DNA from 4 places in the Kocuria salina genome. Region 4 is predicted to be linked to each of the others. Evidence: riboswitches for the same ligand, from Rfam matches in the RefSeq annotation. Region 4 holds a riboswitch; each other region holds the start of a gene.

Region 1 (4,103 bases), 770 kb from region 4:
GTCGGTCGTGGCGCCGGTCCTCGCGTCGCCGATGGCGTTCAGGCCCTCCGGCAGGGTGCCGTTGATGAGGTAGTCGCCGAGGGCTCGGGCGCGGAAGGCGATCGGGTTGTGGGTGGCCACGGTCTGGGCGTTGCGCCAGTGCCGGTCCAGGCCCTTGGCCGTGGACGTGGCGGAGGCGCCCACGGTGAGGAACAGGTCCTGGGCCGCGCCGAGCGCCAGCTCCGGCACGGTGACCTGGGCGTGCTCCACGGCGATCTCGGACTCGTGCAGCGCCGCCGGGAGGGCCCCGGTGAAGTCCGGCCGGTCGGCGCCGGCCGCTGCGGCGGCGGCGATCCCGGCGTCCAGGGCGCGGGCGGCGTGCAGGACGGTGGCCTCGGCGGCGAAGGCCTTGGCGGAGATCCGCCCGGTGGCCTCCTGGATCAGCGGGTCGTCGCGGAACGGCAGGCCGAGCCCGGTGTTGAAGGTCCGCCGGCGTCCGGCGATGGTCTCCACCGCGTCCCGCCGGGCCGCCCGGGCGATGCCGGCCAGCACGGCCAGCAGCACGAGCTGGAAGAAGGCGGCCTCGTGGACGGCCTCCGCGCTGCCGGCGGTGCGGTCCAGCACGGCGTCCTCCGGGACGCGCACCCGCTCGAAGACCGCGGTGCCGGTGCCGGTGAGCTTCTGCCCGAAGCCGTCCCAGTCGTCCTCGAGCGTCACGCCCTCGGCGTCCGTGGCGACGACGGCGAAGCGCCGCCCGTCGCGGCCGTCCAGGGCGGCCGAGACGCGGGTGTAGTCGCAGAAGACGGAGCCGGTGGCGTAGAACTTCCGGCCGGTGAGCTCCCAGCCCTCGGGGGTCCGGCTGAGCACGGTGTTCAGGGTGCCCAGCGCGTTGCCGCCCTTCTCCGTGGAGGCGTTGCCCACGGTGGCCCCGGCCAGCACCCGCGGGTACCAGACCTCCTGGAGCTCCCGGGGCAGGAAGCGCAGGGACTCCACGAAGCCGTGGTGGGAGCGGTAGAGGTGGGCGATGTTGGAGTCGGCCTCGGCCAGGTCGACCAGCAGTTGGGTGAAGTCCTCGAGGCTGACCCCGGGGCCGCCGTGGGCCGCCGGGACGCGCAGGGCGCCGAACCCGGCCCGGTCCAGCCGGTCGACCTCCGCGTAGGGCAGCGCGCGCCGGAGGTCCCGGTCCAGGGCGCCGGCGGCGATCTCCGCGAACAGGGGCCGGAAGTGCTCCCGCAGCCCGGCGTAGTCCCCGGGCAGGCCGGCGGGGAGGTCCGTGCCGGCGCGGGGATGGGCGGTGGTCTCCTCGACCGTGCTCGGGGTCATGCGGTGGTCCTCTCGGTCGCACCGAGGATTGCCGGTCGGCCGGTCGCGCCGGGGGCGGGCCCGGTGGCGGCAGCGCCGGAGGCTGACGTCACGGACCGACTGCAGATCCGGGATCTCCATCGGTTCTGGCATTAGCACCCTGACCCCGGAGGAGGGCGGGTTGCTGCGGCGTCGTCGAGCCAGATCTCTCAACCGCTCTGAATGGGGCGCTTGCCATGGCATCAGACCGCCCGGTCCGGGACCAACCGGATGACGGGCGCACGTCATGGAATGTCACGACGGCGTCACAGAAAGTCACGTGCTCCGTAGCGGTGTAGTGGTGTGCCGCAGGAGACCGGGTCAGTAGACCGGCTGGTCCGGGTCGACCTGCGCCACCCAGGCGAGCACCCCACCCTCGAGGTGGCGGACCCGCTCCTCCCGCCCGGCGTAGAAGGACCGCAGCGCGGCGAGCGCGGTCGCGGAGCGGGCCCCGGCCTTGCAGTGCAGCACGAGGTCCGTGCCACGGGCCTCCGGGGGCAGGGCGTCCGCGCCGCGGTCGAGGATCTCCTGCAGCGGGACGGGCACGGCGCCGTCGATGGCCACGAGCTCCCGCTCCCAGTCCTCGCGCACGTCCACCAGGGCGAAGGACGCCTCCCCGCGCTCCCGGCGCTCGAGCAGCCGGGCCAGCTCGGCCGACCCGACGGTCTCGGAGGCGTCCGCGCCGGGCAGCGCGCAGACCGCGGCGGGCTGGGCCACCGCGGTGACCGGGGCGGCGTCGGGATCCGGGGTGAGCCGCATCTCGCGCCAGGTCATCGCGAGCGCGTCGTGCAGCAGCACCCGTCCGAGCAGGGGCTCCCCGGTGCCGGTGACGAGCTTGACGGCCTCGGTGACCATGACCGCGCCGACGGTGGCGGGGAGCATGCCGAAGACCCCGCCCTCGGCGCAGCTGGGCACCTCGCCGTCCGGCGGGGCCTCGGGGTAGAGGTCCCGGTAGGTGGGCCCGTGCCCGGCCCAGAACACGCTGACCTGCCCCTCGAAGCGCAGGATGGAGCCCCACACGCAAGGCGTGCCGGTCAGGGCGGCGGCGTCGCTGACCACGTAGCGGGTCGCGAAGTTGTCGGCGCCGTCCAGGACCAGGTCGTACCGGCCGATGATGTCCACGGCGTTGTCCGCGTCCAGCCGGACGGGGTGGGTGCGGACCTCCACCAGCGGGTTGAGCGCGGTGACGGCCTCGGCGGCGGAGACGGCCTTGGGACGGCCGACGTCGGCGGTCGTGTGCACCACCTGGCGCTGCAGGTTGGAGAGCGCCACCACGTCGTCGTCGACGATTCCGAGGGTCCCGATCCCCGCCGCGGCGAGGTACTGCAGGGCCGGGGACCCGAGCCCCCCGGCGCCGACGACGAGCACGCGGGCGTTCCGCAGCCGCCGCTGGCCGAGGGTCCCGATCCCGGGCAGGGTCAGGTGCCGGGCGTAGCGCTCGAGCTCCTCGCGGGTCAGTTCGGGGCCGGGCTCCACGAGCGGGGGCAGCGGGCTCACGGCCGCTCCCCCACGGGCGCCCAGTCCCCGCGCGGCACGTCCGCCGGGCCGGCTGAGGGGCCGGCGGACGGCCCGGCACCGGCGGCGTCCGTGTCGATCCGCCCGGCCATCGGCGAGGACGCGTGGGCGTGGCGGCGGGCCGGGATGCGCCCGGCACCGGCGGCGAGCCGGCCGGCGAGCACGGCGTGGCGCATGGCGGTGGCCATCGCCACCGGGTCCTGGGCGCGGGTGACGGCGCTGGCCAGCAGCACGGCGTCGCAGCCCAGCTCCATGGCCAGGGCGGCCTCGGAGGCGGTGCCGATCCCGGCGTCGAGCACCACGGGCACGGACGCCCGGGAGGCGATGAGCTCGATGTTGTGCGGGTTGAGGATGCCCAGCCCGGTGCCGATGGGGGCGCCCAGGGGCATCACCGCGGCCGCGCCCAGATCCTCGAGGCGGCGTGCGACGGCCGGGTCGTCGGAGGTGTAGGCGAAGACCTTGAAGCCGCGGGCCACGAGCTGCTCGGTGGCGTCGAGGAGCTCCACGACGTCGGGCAGCAGCGTGTCCTCGTCCGCGATGACCTCGAGCTTGACCCAGTCGGTCTCGAGGGCCTCCCGGCCGAGCTCGGCGGTCAGCAGCGCGTCCCGGGCGGTGTAGCACCCGGCGGTGTTGGGCAGGATCCGGATGTCGTTGCGCTCGAGCAGCGCGAAGAGGGAGTCGCCCTGGCCGGGGGCGTAGCGGCGCAGGGCCACGGTGGTCAGCTCGGTGCCGGAGGCCAGCAGCGCCTGTTCCAGGGTGTGCAGCGAGCTCAGGCCGCCGGTGCCCATGATCAGCCGGGAGCTCAGCTCGATGCCGTCGAGCACGAGGGGGTCGGGGTGCGGGGCGGTCACGTCAGCCTCCCTGGACGGCGGTGATGATCTCGATGGACTGGCCCTCCGCCACGGGGGTCCGCCGCCAGCGGCTGCGGGGCACGACCGCGGCGTCCACGGCCACGGCCACGCCGAGGCGCCCGCCGTCCAGCGGGGCGCCGTCGGGGCCCAGGGGGCGGCCGACGGTCTCGGCGACGAGGTCGACGACGGTCGCCTCCGCCGCCACTTGGCGCGGGCGGCCGTTGAGGGTGATGGCGGTCATCGGGTGCTCCTGCTCCGGGGCCCGGGCCCGGCGGCGGCCGGCGCGGGATCCCCTGGACGGGCCTCGACGGGGCGGTCGAAGCGGTGCGGGTCGGTGGTGGCGAGGTGCTCGGCGTCGGCGGCCGGATCGGCTCCGGTCCCGCCGGCCACCAGCTGCGCGGCGAGCCGGGCGGCCAG
Region 2 (4,103 bases), on a different contig from region 4:
GGACGAGCCCGCCTGGTACGCGCTCGTCGTCGCCGGCTACCTCGCCGCGTTCACCCTCCTGGCGGCCGTGCTGCGCCGCGGCATGCCGGTGGGGGTCGCCTACGGCGTGTGGGCCGCCCTCGGGGTGATGCTCACCGCTCTGGCGGCGGCCGTGGTCTACGGTGAGCGGCTGAGCCCGGCCGTGCTGGCCGGGATCGTGCTGGTCGTGGCCGGCGTGCTCTGCGTGGAGCTCGGCTCCCGCCGCCCCGCCCCCGAGACCGAGGAGGCGGCCTGATGGCCTGGCTCTTCCTCAGTGTCTCGATCCTCACCGAGGTCGCCGGAACCCTGTCCCTGCGGATGGCCGCCCGGGGCCGCCGCCGCTGGTACGCCGCCGTGGCCGTCGGCTACCTGGTGGCGTTCACCTGCCTGAGCCTCGTCCTGGCCGAGGGCATGGCGCTGGGCGTCGCCTACGGCATCTGGTCGGCCTCCGGCGTGGCGCTGACGGCACTGGCCGGCCGGGTCCTGTTCCGCGAGCCGTTCACCTGGGTGACGGCGGCCGGGGTGGCCCTCATCGCCGGCGGAGTGCTCCTCATCGAGCTCGGCGCCCCGCCGGTCTGAGCGGTCCCCGGTGCCGGGCCGGGTCCGGCGCCCCGTCCCGGGTGGTGCGGCGCCGGATCTCGTGTAGAGTAGTCCGCAGTTGTTGAGGTTCGTTTTTGTCTTTCAAGCAGTTCGGCCCACTCGGGTGCAGCAGTTTTTCTGAGAAGACGTTTTCCATGCATCGCAACTGTTTTGTTTCTCGAACGTCGGGAAACGTTCATCTCATGAAGGATCAGGTCTCCCATGACTACCGGTATCGTCAAGTGGTTCAACGCTGACAAGGGCTTCGGCTTCATCACCCCCGAGGACGGCTCCAAGGACGTCTTCGCCCACTTCTCCGCGATCAACTCGAACGGCTTCCGCTCGCTGAACGAGAACGACCGCGTCGAGTTCGAGACCCAGGACGGCCCCAAGGGCCCCCAGGCTGCGAACATCAACGTCATCTCCTAAGGATCTTCCGCGGGCTCCGGCCCGTTGATCCTCCAGAACCGTCGTCGGGCTGCGCCCGGCGGCGGTTCTGTCGTCGTACCCGCCGAGCAGCACCGGGAGGAAGCGCCGTGACCGTTCCCGATCCGCTCCCCGCCGCGGAGGAGCCGGAGGACCCCTTCGTGGTGAACCGGGTCTCCGACGCCGAGCTGGACGTCTCCGTGCCGTTCGAGGTCGAGGCCTCCGAGTGGGGATTCGACGGCTCCGCCGACGAGGCCGGCGGCGGCTGGGGCTCGGCGGGGGACTACGGCCTCGAGTGAGCACCCCGCGGGTCCCACCGGCGCTCCGGACGTCACCGTCCTCCCGCACGACGGAGGCCGCAGCCCGACGGGCTGCGGCCTCCGTGCGCTCCTGTCCGCCGGCTATGCCGACAGCGGGAGGGACGAGGGGTGGAGCTTGAAGAACGGGTGCCGTCCGGTCGCCGCGAGGGCTCCGGGAACGAGGAGCTGGCGGTACTTGGCGCACCATTGCGCCGTACCCTCCGTGTGCTCCGCCGCGGCGGCCAGGTCGTCGGCCTCGGGGCTCAGGTACTCCTGCACGTCCCCGTCGGTCGACGTGAGACGGACGAGGTGGAGATCGGGGAGGGCGGTGACGGTCACGTCGATCCACTCCTCGCGCTGGTCGGTGGTGATGGCTGTTCTTTCTTCGGACATGGTCATGTTTTCTCCTGACGTTCTTGCAGGCATCCGATGGCGTTGCCCGCCGCTTCGTCATCCGATCCACCCGGGAACATCGGGTTGGCGCGCAGCGGGTCGGAGCCCCTCCACGGTTCCGCCGGGGATCGTCGATCTCCGGCCGAGGGCGTGGACGCCGCATCTCGAGAAGCAGGTTCAGGCTACCCCGCGGCACCGACACCTCGACAAGCGAGTCGTGAGTTGTGTCACTGAAACGTAATGCGCGGGGCCGTCGCCTGCGCCGTCCCCGGTACTACGGGACCCATTCCAGCGCAACGATGTGTCGTCGAGATGTCCGGGCGGTGACACCCCGGGGAAGGCCTGTGCACAGGAGGGGGCACCGGATCCGGCCGGGTCGCCGCACGCGGACACTGTTCGGCCGATGTGGTTCAATGGGGAGAGCTTCAAGAGACCCGGTCGGCAAGCTCCGACTTGACCGGGCACCAACCCCATGTTCACGGGTGGTTCGGATGACGAAGCGGCTCGCATCGCCGCAGCAGCGGTACCCGGTGCGAGCAAGAGCGCACGAAGGATCCCGGTCATGTCCGACCCCCGCCACTCCGCCGCCCGCACGGGCGCGTTCCCCCAGCCCTCCCACGCCGTCCCGGCCACCGGGGACGGGACCCGCCGCGACCCCGCGCCGAGCGTCCCGGCGATCAGCGTCTCCGCCATGAGCGTCGAGGACTACGCCCGCGTGGTGCAGGTCCGCACCGAGTTCGTGGACTTCCTGCTGGCTCCGGCCCGCGGGGAGCTCGCCGCCGCGGCCTGAGGCCCGCCGCCGTGGACCTCCTCCTGGACCGTTCCGTGCTGCTGGGGGTGCGCACCCCGGAGCGCTGCCCCGAGCTGGCCGAGGTCCTGCGCCGGCACGGACACCGGCGGCTGTTCCTGCCCGCCACGGTGCTCGGGGAGCTGCTCGCCGAGCGGCCCGACGAGACGCTGTGGGCGGAGCAGCTCGAGCTGCGCTTCCCGGGCCGGGTCCTCCCCGCGGACGCCGCCGTGGCCCGGGCGTGGGGAGCGCTGGCCGCGACGGGGGCGGCCGATCCGCTCGCCGGGCTCACCGCGGCCACGGCCCTGGTCCACGGGCTGACCGTGCTGACCGCGGAGCCGGGGCGGTACGCCGGCACCGGGGCGCCCGTGCTGGACGCGTCCCCCGCCCGCCGGTAGCCCTCAGACGGCCCGGCGGTGCCGGCGGCTGCGCCCCTGCCCCTGCGCCGAGAGCGCCACGGCGCGCTCGTAGTGCTCGAGCAGCTGCCCGACCAGGACGTCCCACGTCCGGCCCTGGACCGCCGCGTGCGCCGCGACGCCGAACGCGGCCCGCTTCGCCTCGTCGCCCAGGAGATCCGCCACGTGCCCGCGCAGCGCCCCGAGGTCGCCCGGGGGATAGAGCCAGCCGGTGCGGGACCGGTCCACGAGGTCGAGGGGACCGCCCCGGCCGGTCGCGACCACCGGCACCCCCGAGGCCATGGCCTCCTGGATCGTCTGGCAGAACGTCTCGAACTCGCCGGGGTGGACGAACACGTCGAAGGACGCCATGATGCGCGCCAGGTCGGCACCGCTGCGGCGCCCGGTGAAGTGGGCCTGCGGGAGCCGGCGGCGCAGGGCGTCCTCCTCCGGGCCCGAGCCCACGACCACCAGGCGGGTGCCGGGCAGGTCCGCGACCGCGGAGAGGTCCTCGACCTGCTTCTCCGGGGCGATCCGGCCCACGTAGCCGACGATCCGCCGGCCGCCGCCGACCTCCTCCCGCCACCGCTCGTCGCGGTGCCGGGGGGAGAAGCGGGTGGTGTCCACCCCGCGCCGCCACAGGTGCACGTCCTGGACGCCGTGCTCGGTGAGCTGCCGGACCGCCGCGGTGGACGGCGCGAGCGTGAGCGTGGCGAGGTTGTGCATGGAGCGCACGTGCCCCCACAGGAGCTGCTCGAGGAACGGGGCCCCGTACTTGGCCGCGTAGCCGGGCACGTCGGTCTGGTAGACCGCCACGCACGGCACCCCGAGCTGCTGGGCCGCCAGGATCGCCCGGCGGCCCAGCACGAACGGGGAGGCCACGTGGACCACGTCAGGCCGGAAGCGCTCCAGCTGCCGCCGCACCCGGGCCACGGTCCCGCCGGCCACCCGCACGGCGGGGTAGCCGGTGAGCGGAACGGCTGGCAGCCGGTGCACCGGCACCCCGTCGAGGTCCTCGACGACCTGCTCCGCCGGGCGCCCGAGCGGCGCGGGTTCGTAGGAGGGCGCCACGACCACGACGTCGTGCCCGCCGGCGACCAGCTGCTCGACGACCCGCAGCACCGAGTGGGTGACTCCGTTGAGGTGGGGGAGGAACTGCTCGGCGACCACGGCGACTCTCATGCTCCCGAGCCTGCCGGGGCCGGG
Region 3 (4,103 bases), on a different contig from region 4:
AGCGGCCCGCCAGCTTGGACGCCTGGTGGTCGAGGTAGCTCTCCACCTGGTAGCGCCCCCGCCCGCCGGCGTGCGTGTCGATGACCTGCTCCTCGGCCTGCGGCGAGCGCCCGAACCGGTGGTGCAGCTCGTCGGCCGAGCGGTAGGTGATGTGGGCGATCCGCCGGGCCAGTCCCAGGCCCGTGACGGGCAGCGGGCCGTCGTAGTAGTCCCCGCCGCGGAAGTGCGGGTCCTGGCGGATCGCGAGGTTCTGCGCCTGGCCCCACGCGAGCTGCTCGGCGCTGGACTGGGCGCACGCGGCGACCACCGCGCACGCCCGGACGCGGTCCGGGTAGGTCACGGCCCACTCCAGGGCGCGGGCCCCGCCCATGGAGCCGCCGATGACCAGGCGCCAGGCGTCGATGCCGAGGGCGTCGGCCAGCGCCGCCTCGGCGTGCACGGAGTCCCGGACGGTGATGAGCGGGAAGCGGGAGCCCCAGGGGCGGCCCTCGGGGTCCACGCTCGGCGGCGCGGGGGTCGCCGGGCCCGTGGACCCGTAGCAGCCGCCCACGATGTTGGTGCAGACCACGAACCACCGGTCCGTGTCGATGGCGGCGCCGGGGCCGATCAGGCCCTCCCACCAGCCGCCGCTCTCGGCGGCGCGCCGCTCGGCCTCGGGGGCGCCGGGGCGGGCCCGGCCGGCCGCCACGTGGGTGTCCCCGGTGAGGGCGTGCTCGACGAGCACCGCGTTGGAGGCGTCCGGGGCGAGCGTCCCCCACGTCTCGTAGGCGATCCGGACGTCGGGCAGCCGGAAGCCCGACTCGAGCTCGAGCTCGCCGATCCCGGCGACCCGCGGCACGCCGTCCTCGCGGACGGCGGTCCCGGCGCCGGAGCCCCTCACGACCGTCACGGTCACTCCTGTCCTCCCTGCGCGGCCGCGGCCGCGGCGAAGCCCTGCTCCAGGTCCGCCAGGATGTCGTCGATGTGCTCCAGGCCCACGGACAGGCGCACGAAGCCGGGCTCCACGCCGGCGGCCAGCTGCTCCTCGGGCAGGAGCTGGCTGTGCGTGGTGGACGCGGGGTGGATCACGAGGGAGCGCACGTCGCCGATGTTGGCGACGTTCGAGTGCAGGGTCAGGGCGTCCACGAAGGCGGCCCCGGCCTCCCGGCCGCCGTCGAGGACGAAGCCCAGGATCGACCCGGCGCCCCGGGGCGCGTACTTCTGCGCCCGCTCGTGCCACGGGGAGGACTCCAGCCCGGCCCAGGACACCGAGCGCACGTCCTCGCGGGCCTCGAGCCAGCGGGCCACCGTCCCGGCGTTGGCCACGTGCCGCTCCATCCGCAGGGACAGCGTCTCGATGCCCTGCTCGATGAGGAACGCGTTGAACGGGGAGATCGCCGAGCCGAGGTCGCGCAGCAGCTGCACCCTGGCCTTGAGGATGTAGGACAGGTTGACGCCGAAGGGCCCCTCCGCGCCCAGGGCCTCGGCGTAGACGAGGCCGCCGTAGGACTCGTCCGGCTGGTTGAAGCCGGGGAAGCGGTCCGGGTAGCGGCCGTAGTCGAAGGCCCCGGAGTCCACGATCACGCCGCCGATGGCCGTGCCGTGCCCGCCGAGGAACTTGGTGGCCGAGTGCACCACGACGTCCGCGCCCCAGCGCAGGGGCTGGACGAGGTAGGGGGTCGCCACGGTGTTGTCCACGATGAGCGGGACCTCGTGGTCGTGGGCGATCCCGGAGACCGTCTCGATGTCGAGGACGTCGTTGCGCGGGTTCGGGATCGTCTCGGCGAAGAAGGCCTTCGTGTTCGGCCGGACCGCCTGCCGCCACGCCTCGGGGTCGTCGGGGTCGGAGACGAAGGTGGTCTCGATGCCGAGCTTGGGCAGCGTGAACTTGAAGAGGTTGTAGGTCCCGCCGTACAGGCTGGGGCTGGCCACGAGGTGGTCTCCCGCGCCGGCGACGTTGAGCACGGCGAACGTCGTCGCCGACTGCCCCGCGCTGAGCATGAGGGCGCCCACGCCGCCCTCCAGGGCGGCGATCCGGTTCTCCACGACCTCCGTGGTCGGGTTGCCGATCCGCGTGTAGATCGGGCCGAGCTCGGCGAGCGCGAAGCGGTCGGCGGCGGCCTGGGCGTCGGGGAAGACGAAGGACGTGGTCTGGTGGATCGGCAGGGCGCGCGAGCCGGTGACCGGGTCGGGGCTCTGCCCCGCGTGGATCTGCCGGGTCTCGAAGGCCCAGCCCCCGGGGTTCTCGGGGGTGGGGCGCTCGGCCGCGGCCACGTCGGTGCGGGCGGCGGAGGCGTCGGTGCTGGAGGCGGGGAGATCGGACATGCCGTGGGACTCCTTGTGGATCTCAGGGGTCCCGTCCCGGCCGAGGCGGTGCGGCCGGGAACGGCCGGGCGCCGGGGACCCGCGCTTGCTCGCTCGCCGGTCGCGAGGAGCCTGGTCTTCACCCAGGGCACCCCACCGCGGTGGAGGGTTGCCGGCCAGCTAGCTGGGGCTTGGACGCTGGCGCTCATGACCTGGACAGCATTCTCCGGATCAGGCCCGCACGGCGTCAAGCCGGGGCCGGGCGTGACGCCCCGCCCGGGGGTGTCGCCCGCACGGTGCCCGGCGCGTCGCGGACCGATTTGGAGACGAAACTCACAGGGTGCCACGATGTGCCCATGAGAGTCGACCACGTGTCCTACGCCTGCCGCCCGGAGGGCCTGGAGACCACCACCGAGCGCATCGCCGACCAGCTCGGGATCGAACCGGTCAAGGGCGGGGTGCACCCCCGTTTCGGCACCCGCAACATGATCCTGCCGCTCACGAACCACCAGTACGTGGAGGTCGTCGAGGTCCTCCAGCACCCGGCGGCGGAGAAGGCCCCCTTCGGGCAGGCCGTGCGGGCCCGGTCCGCCGCCGGCGGCGGCTGGCTGGGCTGGGTCGTGGAGGTCGAGGACCTCGCCCCCTTCGAGCAGCGCCTGGGGCGCCGCTCCGTGCCCGGCCACCGGGTGTTCCCGGACGGCCGGTGCCTGGAGTGGCACCAGATCGGCGTCAAGGGCCTGATCGCCGATCCGCAGCTGCCGTTCATGATCCACTTCGACTCCGCCCCGGAGATGCACCCGTCCCAGGCGCGGATCACGGACGTCGGGCTCGCGGGGATGACCATCGCCGGTGCCCCGGAACGGGTCGCCGAGTGGCTGGGCGCCCCCGTCGAGACCGCGCTCGAGGACCTCGAGGTCGACTGGCGCTATCCGGACGGCACCCCCGGGGTGCTCTCCGTCTCGTTCAGCACCCCGGACGGCGCCGTCACCATCTGAGGCCGGCCTGGTCCGCGACCGGGCCCGCAGTGCCCGGCGGCTGGGCCGCGCCCCGCGGGGCGGGTCTCAGCCCAGCAGCCGGGCTGCCCCGAGGAAGCCGACGGCGTCCAGCAGGAAGTGCGCGACGACGAGGGGCATCACCCGGCCGGTGCGCCGGTAGAGCTCCGCGAAGACGAGGCCCATCACCACGTTGCCGAGGAAGGGCCCGATCCCCTGGTAGAGGTGGTAGCTGCCGCGGAACAGGGCCGTGACCACCAGCACCACGGGCCAGCTCCACCCGATGCGGGTCAGCCGGTCGGTCAGGAACGCGACCACCACGACCTCCTCGACCAGGGCGTGGCGCACGGCCGAGAGTAGCAGCACGGGCACCGTCCACCAGTGCGGGGCGAGCCCGGACGTGGTCACCTCCGCGGTGACGCCCAGGGCCCGGCCGGCGCCGTAGAGCGCCAGCGTGCCCAGGCCCATGAGCAGGAAGAGCACGGTGCCGAGGCCCAGGTCCGGGAGGGGCATCCGGGCGTCGAGGCCGATCCGCCGGCGGACGGTGCCCAGCGCTCCGGCGGAGCCGGCTAGCAGGTAGAGCGCGAGCAGCACCGGCACCAGGTCCAGGGCGATCCCGGTGAGCTGGCGCAGCAGGTCGATGAGGGGCTGCGGGCTCAGCGGCGGGTTCATCGTGGCCTGCGCCTCGGACAGCGGTCCGCGCGCCAGGTGCTCGGCGAGGGACAGCGCGGCCCAGAGGGCCGAGGCGCCCAGGGACACCCCGAGCACGAGGAGCACTTGCAGCCACAGGTCGGCGCGGGTGGAGCCGAAGGCGGGCGGTCGCGGGGC
Region 4 (4,103 bases):
GGCTCAGGGTCTTGAGCCCGCGGGCGGCCAGGTAGCTGTCCTGGGGGCCCGCCACGGCGCCGGCGGCGAACTGCTGGAAGCCGACCGCCTCGGCGAGCGGGGCCCCGCGCCACTGGGCCGCGCCCACGACCACGGCGCCGCCGAGCACGTCCGAGTGCCCCCCGATGTACTTCGTGGTGGAGTGCACCACGGCGTGCGCGCCGAGCTCGAGGGGGGTCTGCAGGTACGGGGACGCGAAGGTGTTGTCGACGACGAGCAGCGCCCCGGCGTCCCGGGCCAGCTGCGCCCACGCCGCCACGTCGGCGATGCCGAGCAGCGGGTTGGACGGCGTCTCGAGCCACAGCACCTTCGTGGCGCCGGGGCGCACGGCCGCCCGGACGGCGTCGAGGTCCGTGATCTCCACGGGCGTGTGCCCGATGTCCCACGGGGCGAGGACCCGGGTGATCAGCCGGTTGGTGCCGCCGTAGCCGTCGGCGCCGAGCACGATGTGGTCGCCCGGGCGCAGCACGGCGCGCAGCAGGGCGTCCTCTGCCGCGATCCCCGAGGCGAACGCGAACCCCCGCTCGCCGCGCTCCAGGGCCGCGAGCTGCTCCTCGAAGCCGCTGCGGGTGGGGTTGGAGCCGCGGCTGTACTCGTGCCCGGCGCGCAGCACGTTGATCCCGTCCTGGGCGAACGTGGAGGTCTGGTAGATCGGCGGGATGACCGCCCCGGTCAGCGGGTCGGGCTCCTGGCCGGCGTGGACGGCGGTGGTCGTGAAGCCCCGGTGGCGGGTGCGGGTCTCGGTGGGGGACGTCATGGCGGGGCTCACTTCCGGGTGGTCTGGACGGCGGTGACGACGGTGTCGAGGGCCTGGCCGAGGTCGGCCACGAGGTCCTGGGGGGACTCGAGGCCGATCGAGAGCCGGATCGTGGTCTCGGCGATCCCGCCGGCCCGGCGCTGCTCGGGGGTCAGGCGGCAGTGCGTCATGGCCGCCGGGTGGGCCACGAGGCTGCGGGTGTCCCCGATGTTGGCGACCAGCTTGAACAGCCGGAGCGCGTCGATGAACGGGCCCACGGCGCCGTCCGGGGCGGCGAGGTCGAAGGAGAACACGGAGCCGGTCCCGCGCGGGAAGTCCCGGGCCGCGATCCCGGCGCCGGGGTCCCCGGGCACGCCGGGGTGGTGGACGCGGGCGACGGCGGGGTGCCCGGCCAGGAACTCGGCCACCGCCAGCGCCGAGGCCGTGTGGCGGGCCACGCGCAGGTCGAGGGTCTCGGTGCCCTGCAGGATCTGGCTGGCGTTGAACGGGGAGAGCGTGGTGCCGAGGTCGTGCACGTACTTCGCCCGGACCAGGTGCAGGTAGGGGCTGGCGGCGGCGCACTTGTCGACGAGGCTGAGCCCGCCCCAGCGGGCGCGGGCCTGGGTGAACTGCGGCCACTTGTCCGGCCGGGCGGACCAGTCGAAGGTCCCGCCGTCCACGACCGCCCCGGCGAGCGCGTTGCCGTGCCCGCCCAGGAACTTGGTGGCCGAGTGCACCACGATGTCCGCGCCCTTCTCCAGCGGCCGGTACAGGGCCGGGGACGCGAGGGTGTTGTCGACGACGACGGGCACCCCGGCGGTCCGGGCGACGTCGGCGATCCCGGGCAGGTCCGGGAGGGTGGCCAGCGGGTTGCCGATGGACTCGAGCAGGAACGCGCGGGTGTCGGGGCGCACGGCCGCGGCCCACGCCCCCGGGGCGGTGGGGTCCACGAAGGAGACCTCGATGCCGTAGTCCGCGAAGGAGTCGGTGAGCAGGTCCACCGTGCCCCCGTAGAGCTTCTCGGAGGCCACGAGGTGCTTCCCGGCGCCCTGGCCGAGCAGGGCCAGCAGCGCTACGGCCACGGCGGACTGGCCCGAGCCGGTCGCCACGGCGCCCGCGCCGCCCTCGAGGTCGCTGATCCGCTGCTCGAGCACGGCCACCGTGGGGTTGCCGGTGCGCGTGTAGGTGAAGCCTGCCCGGGTCTGGGCGAACATCTGCCGGGCCGCCTCGTAGTCCGGGAACTCGAAGGCCGCGGTCTGGTAGATCGGCACCGTCAGGGTGCGCTGGGTGACCTGGTCGTGGGTGCCGGCGTGGATCTGCCGGGTCGCGAGGTCGTGGTCGGTCACGGGGATGGACATGGCGCTGCTCCTGTGCCTTGCTCTTACCCGCACCGGTCATCCGCGCGGGCCCGGTGGGCACGCCGCGGAAGATGCAGGCCGCTTCCTCATCCGAACCACCCAATGAGCATGGGGTTGGTGCGTGACCAAGTCGGAGCTTGGCGGTCACGTCTCGTGAAGCTGGAACAACACTATGCGCAGAGGTAGTGGGTGTCCCTCCGCGTCGGAAGATGACGACCGTGACGGTTCGTGACGCCGGCCGTGCGCGCCGGGCCCGGCGCGGGGCCGGCGCGTCAGGCCCGGGTGTCGATGTCCTCGAAGATCAGGAACGTCTGGGTGTCCACCACGCCGGGCAGCTGCTGGACGTGCTCGAAGATCACCTGCCGCAGGTGCACGGTGTCCACGGCCCGCACGAGGAGCATGACGTCGAAGTTCCCGCCCACCAGGGCGATGTGGTGCACGGCGGGGATCGCCTGGAGCTGGGCGCACAGCTCCCGCCAGGTGTTCTGCTGGAGCTTGAGCGTCACGTACGCGGAGGCCTGCAGGCCCGCCCGGACCGGGTCGATCACGGTGCTGAAGCGCAGGATCACCCCCTCGTCCCGGAGTCGGTTGATCCGGGCGTAGGCGTGGGCGCGGGAGACGTGCACGGCCGCGGCGATCGCCGTCACGGACTGCCTCGCGTCCCGGGACAGCTCCGCGAGGATCTTCCGGTCGGTCTCGTCCAGCGGCACGGGGGTCGAGGGCACGGCGGGCTCCTTCGGGGCGGGTAGGGCGCGGGGCCCGGAACGTGACGGACGAATGCGTGTGCTCCACGCCACACTAGAACATTTCGTCCACGCGCGGTGCACTGTCCGTCTCAGACTTCTGCATTTTCCCCGCTCTGTGGATACGAACCATGCCCGGTTCCCATACTGGGGAGACAGAGCCGCACCACCTTCCTGCCCTCCCCGGACCGCGGCCGCACCGGGGACCGACCGAGGGGACACCATGAGCCAGACCGTCGAGACCCCCGAGGACCCGATCCTCCGGGCCTCCCAGAGCTTCGGCATCACACCGGAGCAGTACATGCTCCCGGCCCGCGGCGAGATCCGCATGGTCGACCCGAGCGGGCGGCTGCTCGCCCCCGAGGAGCAGGGCACCGGCCCCGGCCACGAGTACCCGCTGCCGGCCCCGGACGTCCTGCTGGGCGCCTACGAGAAGCTGGTGGTCGGGCGGCGGGTCAACGACCAGAACTCCGCGCTGGTCCGCCAGGGCCGGATGGCCGTCTACCCGTCCAGCCACGGCCAGGAGGCCTGCCAGGTGGCGGCCGCCCTGTGCCTCGAGGAGGGCGACTGGCTGTTCCCCACCTACCGGGACACCGTGGCGGTCATGACCAAGGGCGTGGACCCGATGCAGGTCATGGCGATCTTCCGCGGCGAGTGGCACAGCGGCTACGACCCGTACGAGCACCACGTGGGCATCCAGTCGACCCCGCTCACCACCCAGCTGCTGCACGCGGTGGGCGTGGCCCACGCCGCCAAGCTGCGCGGCGAGGACACCGTGGTCCTGGCGATGTGCGGGGACGGCGCCACCAGCGAGGGCGACTTCCACGAGGCCCTGAACTTCGCGGCCGTGTTCAAGCTGCCGGTCGTGTTCTTCGTGCAGAACAACGGCTACGCGATCTCCGTGCCCCTGTCCCAGCAGTCCGCGGCCCCGAGCCTCGCCCACAAGGCGGTCGGCTACGGCATGGCCGGCGAGCGCGTGGACGGCAACGACCTCGTGGCGCTGCTCGCCACCCTGCGGCGCGCCGTGGACCTGGCCCGCTCCGAGTCCGAGCCCCTCCTCGTGGAGGCGCACACCTACCGCATGCAGGCGCACACCAACGCTGACGACGCCACCCGCTACCGGGACGACGCCGAGGTGCAGGAGTGGATCGCCAAGGACCCGGTGACCCGGATGCGCGCCTACCTCGGCGCCGAGGGCGTGCTCGACGACGCGGCGGAGCAGCGCAT

What was found. A riboswitch is a leader RNA that binds a small molecule or an ion and turns the genes downstream of it on or off. The one in region 4 is predicted to bind S-adenosylmethionine.
Region 1: it holds a riboswitch for S-adenosylmethionine, as region 4 does, so the genes downstream of both, E7Z53_RS03710 (acyl-CoA dehydrogenase family protein) here and E7Z53_RS00155 (O-acetylhomoserine aminocarboxypropyltransferase/cysteine synthase family protein) in region 4, are expected to answer to the same signal.
Region 2: it holds a riboswitch for S-adenosylmethionine, as region 4 does, so the genes downstream of both, E7Z53_RS14150 (hypothetical protein) here and E7Z53_RS00155 (O-acetylhomoserine aminocarboxypropyltransferase/cysteine synthase family protein) in region 4, are expected to answer to the same signal.
Region 3: it holds a riboswitch for S-adenosylmethionine, as region 4 does, so the genes downstream of both, E7Z53_RS15350 (bifunctional o-acetylhomoserine/o-acetylserine sulfhydrylase) here and E7Z53_RS00155 (O-acetylhomoserine aminocarboxypropyltransferase/cysteine synthase family protein) in region 4, are expected to answer to the same signal.

Annotation. Positions count from the first base shown of each region.
Region 1 covers NZ_SSSF01000001.1:792,699-796,801, reverse strand. The annotation lists gene E7Z53_RS03710 (acyl-CoA dehydrogenase family protein) at 1-1,302, opposite strand, end outside; SAM riboswitch class I at 1,416-1,510, opposite strand; gene moeB (molybdopterin-synthase adenylyltransferase MoeB) at 1,642-2,817, opposite strand; gene E7Z53_RS03700 (thiazole synthase) at 2,814-3,686, opposite strand; gene thiS (sulfur carrier protein ThiS) at 3,688-3,927, opposite strand; gene E7Z53_RS03690 (FAD-dependent oxidoreductase) at 3,924-4,103, opposite strand, start outside.
Region 2 covers NZ_SSSF01000007.1:114,363-118,465, forward strand. The annotation lists gene E7Z53_RS14125 (DMT family transporter) at 1-274, shown strand, start outside; gene E7Z53_RS14130 (DMT family transporter) at 274-597, shown strand; gene cspE (transcription antiterminator/RNA stability regulator CspE) at 820-1,026, shown strand; gene E7Z53_RS14140 (hypothetical protein) at 1,134-1,322, shown strand; gene E7Z53_RS14145 (hypothetical protein) at 1,425-1,721, opposite strand; SAM riboswitch class IV at 2,139-2,264, shown strand; gene E7Z53_RS14150 (hypothetical protein) at 2,278-2,505, shown strand; gene E7Z53_RS14155 (PIN domain-containing protein) at 2,517-2,900, shown strand; gene E7Z53_RS14160 (glycosyltransferase family 4 protein) at 2,904-4,079, opposite strand.
Region 3 covers NZ_SSSF01000008.1:128,092-132,194, reverse strand. The annotation lists gene metX (homoserine O-acetyltransferase MetX) at 1-895, opposite strand, end outside; gene E7Z53_RS15350 (bifunctional o-acetylhomoserine/o-acetylserine sulfhydrylase) at 892-2,304, opposite strand; SAM riboswitch class IV at 2,381-2,496, opposite strand; gene E7Z53_RS15345 (VOC family protein) at 2,640-3,278, shown strand; gene E7Z53_RS15340 (CPBP family intramembrane glutamic endopeptidase) at 3,345-4,103, opposite strand, start outside.
Region 4 covers NZ_SSSF01000001.1:26,146-30,248, forward strand. The annotation lists gene E7Z53_RS00150 (cystathionine gamma-synthase) at 1-796, opposite strand, end outside; gene E7Z53_RS00155 (O-acetylhomoserine aminocarboxypropyltransferase/cysteine synthase family protein) at 805-2,133, opposite strand; SAM riboswitch class IV at 2,171-2,292, opposite strand; gene E7Z53_RS19925 (Lrp/AsnC family transcriptional regulator) at 2,406-2,858, opposite strand; gene E7Z53_RS00165 (thiamine pyrophosphate-dependent enzyme) at 3,100-4,103, shown strand, end outside.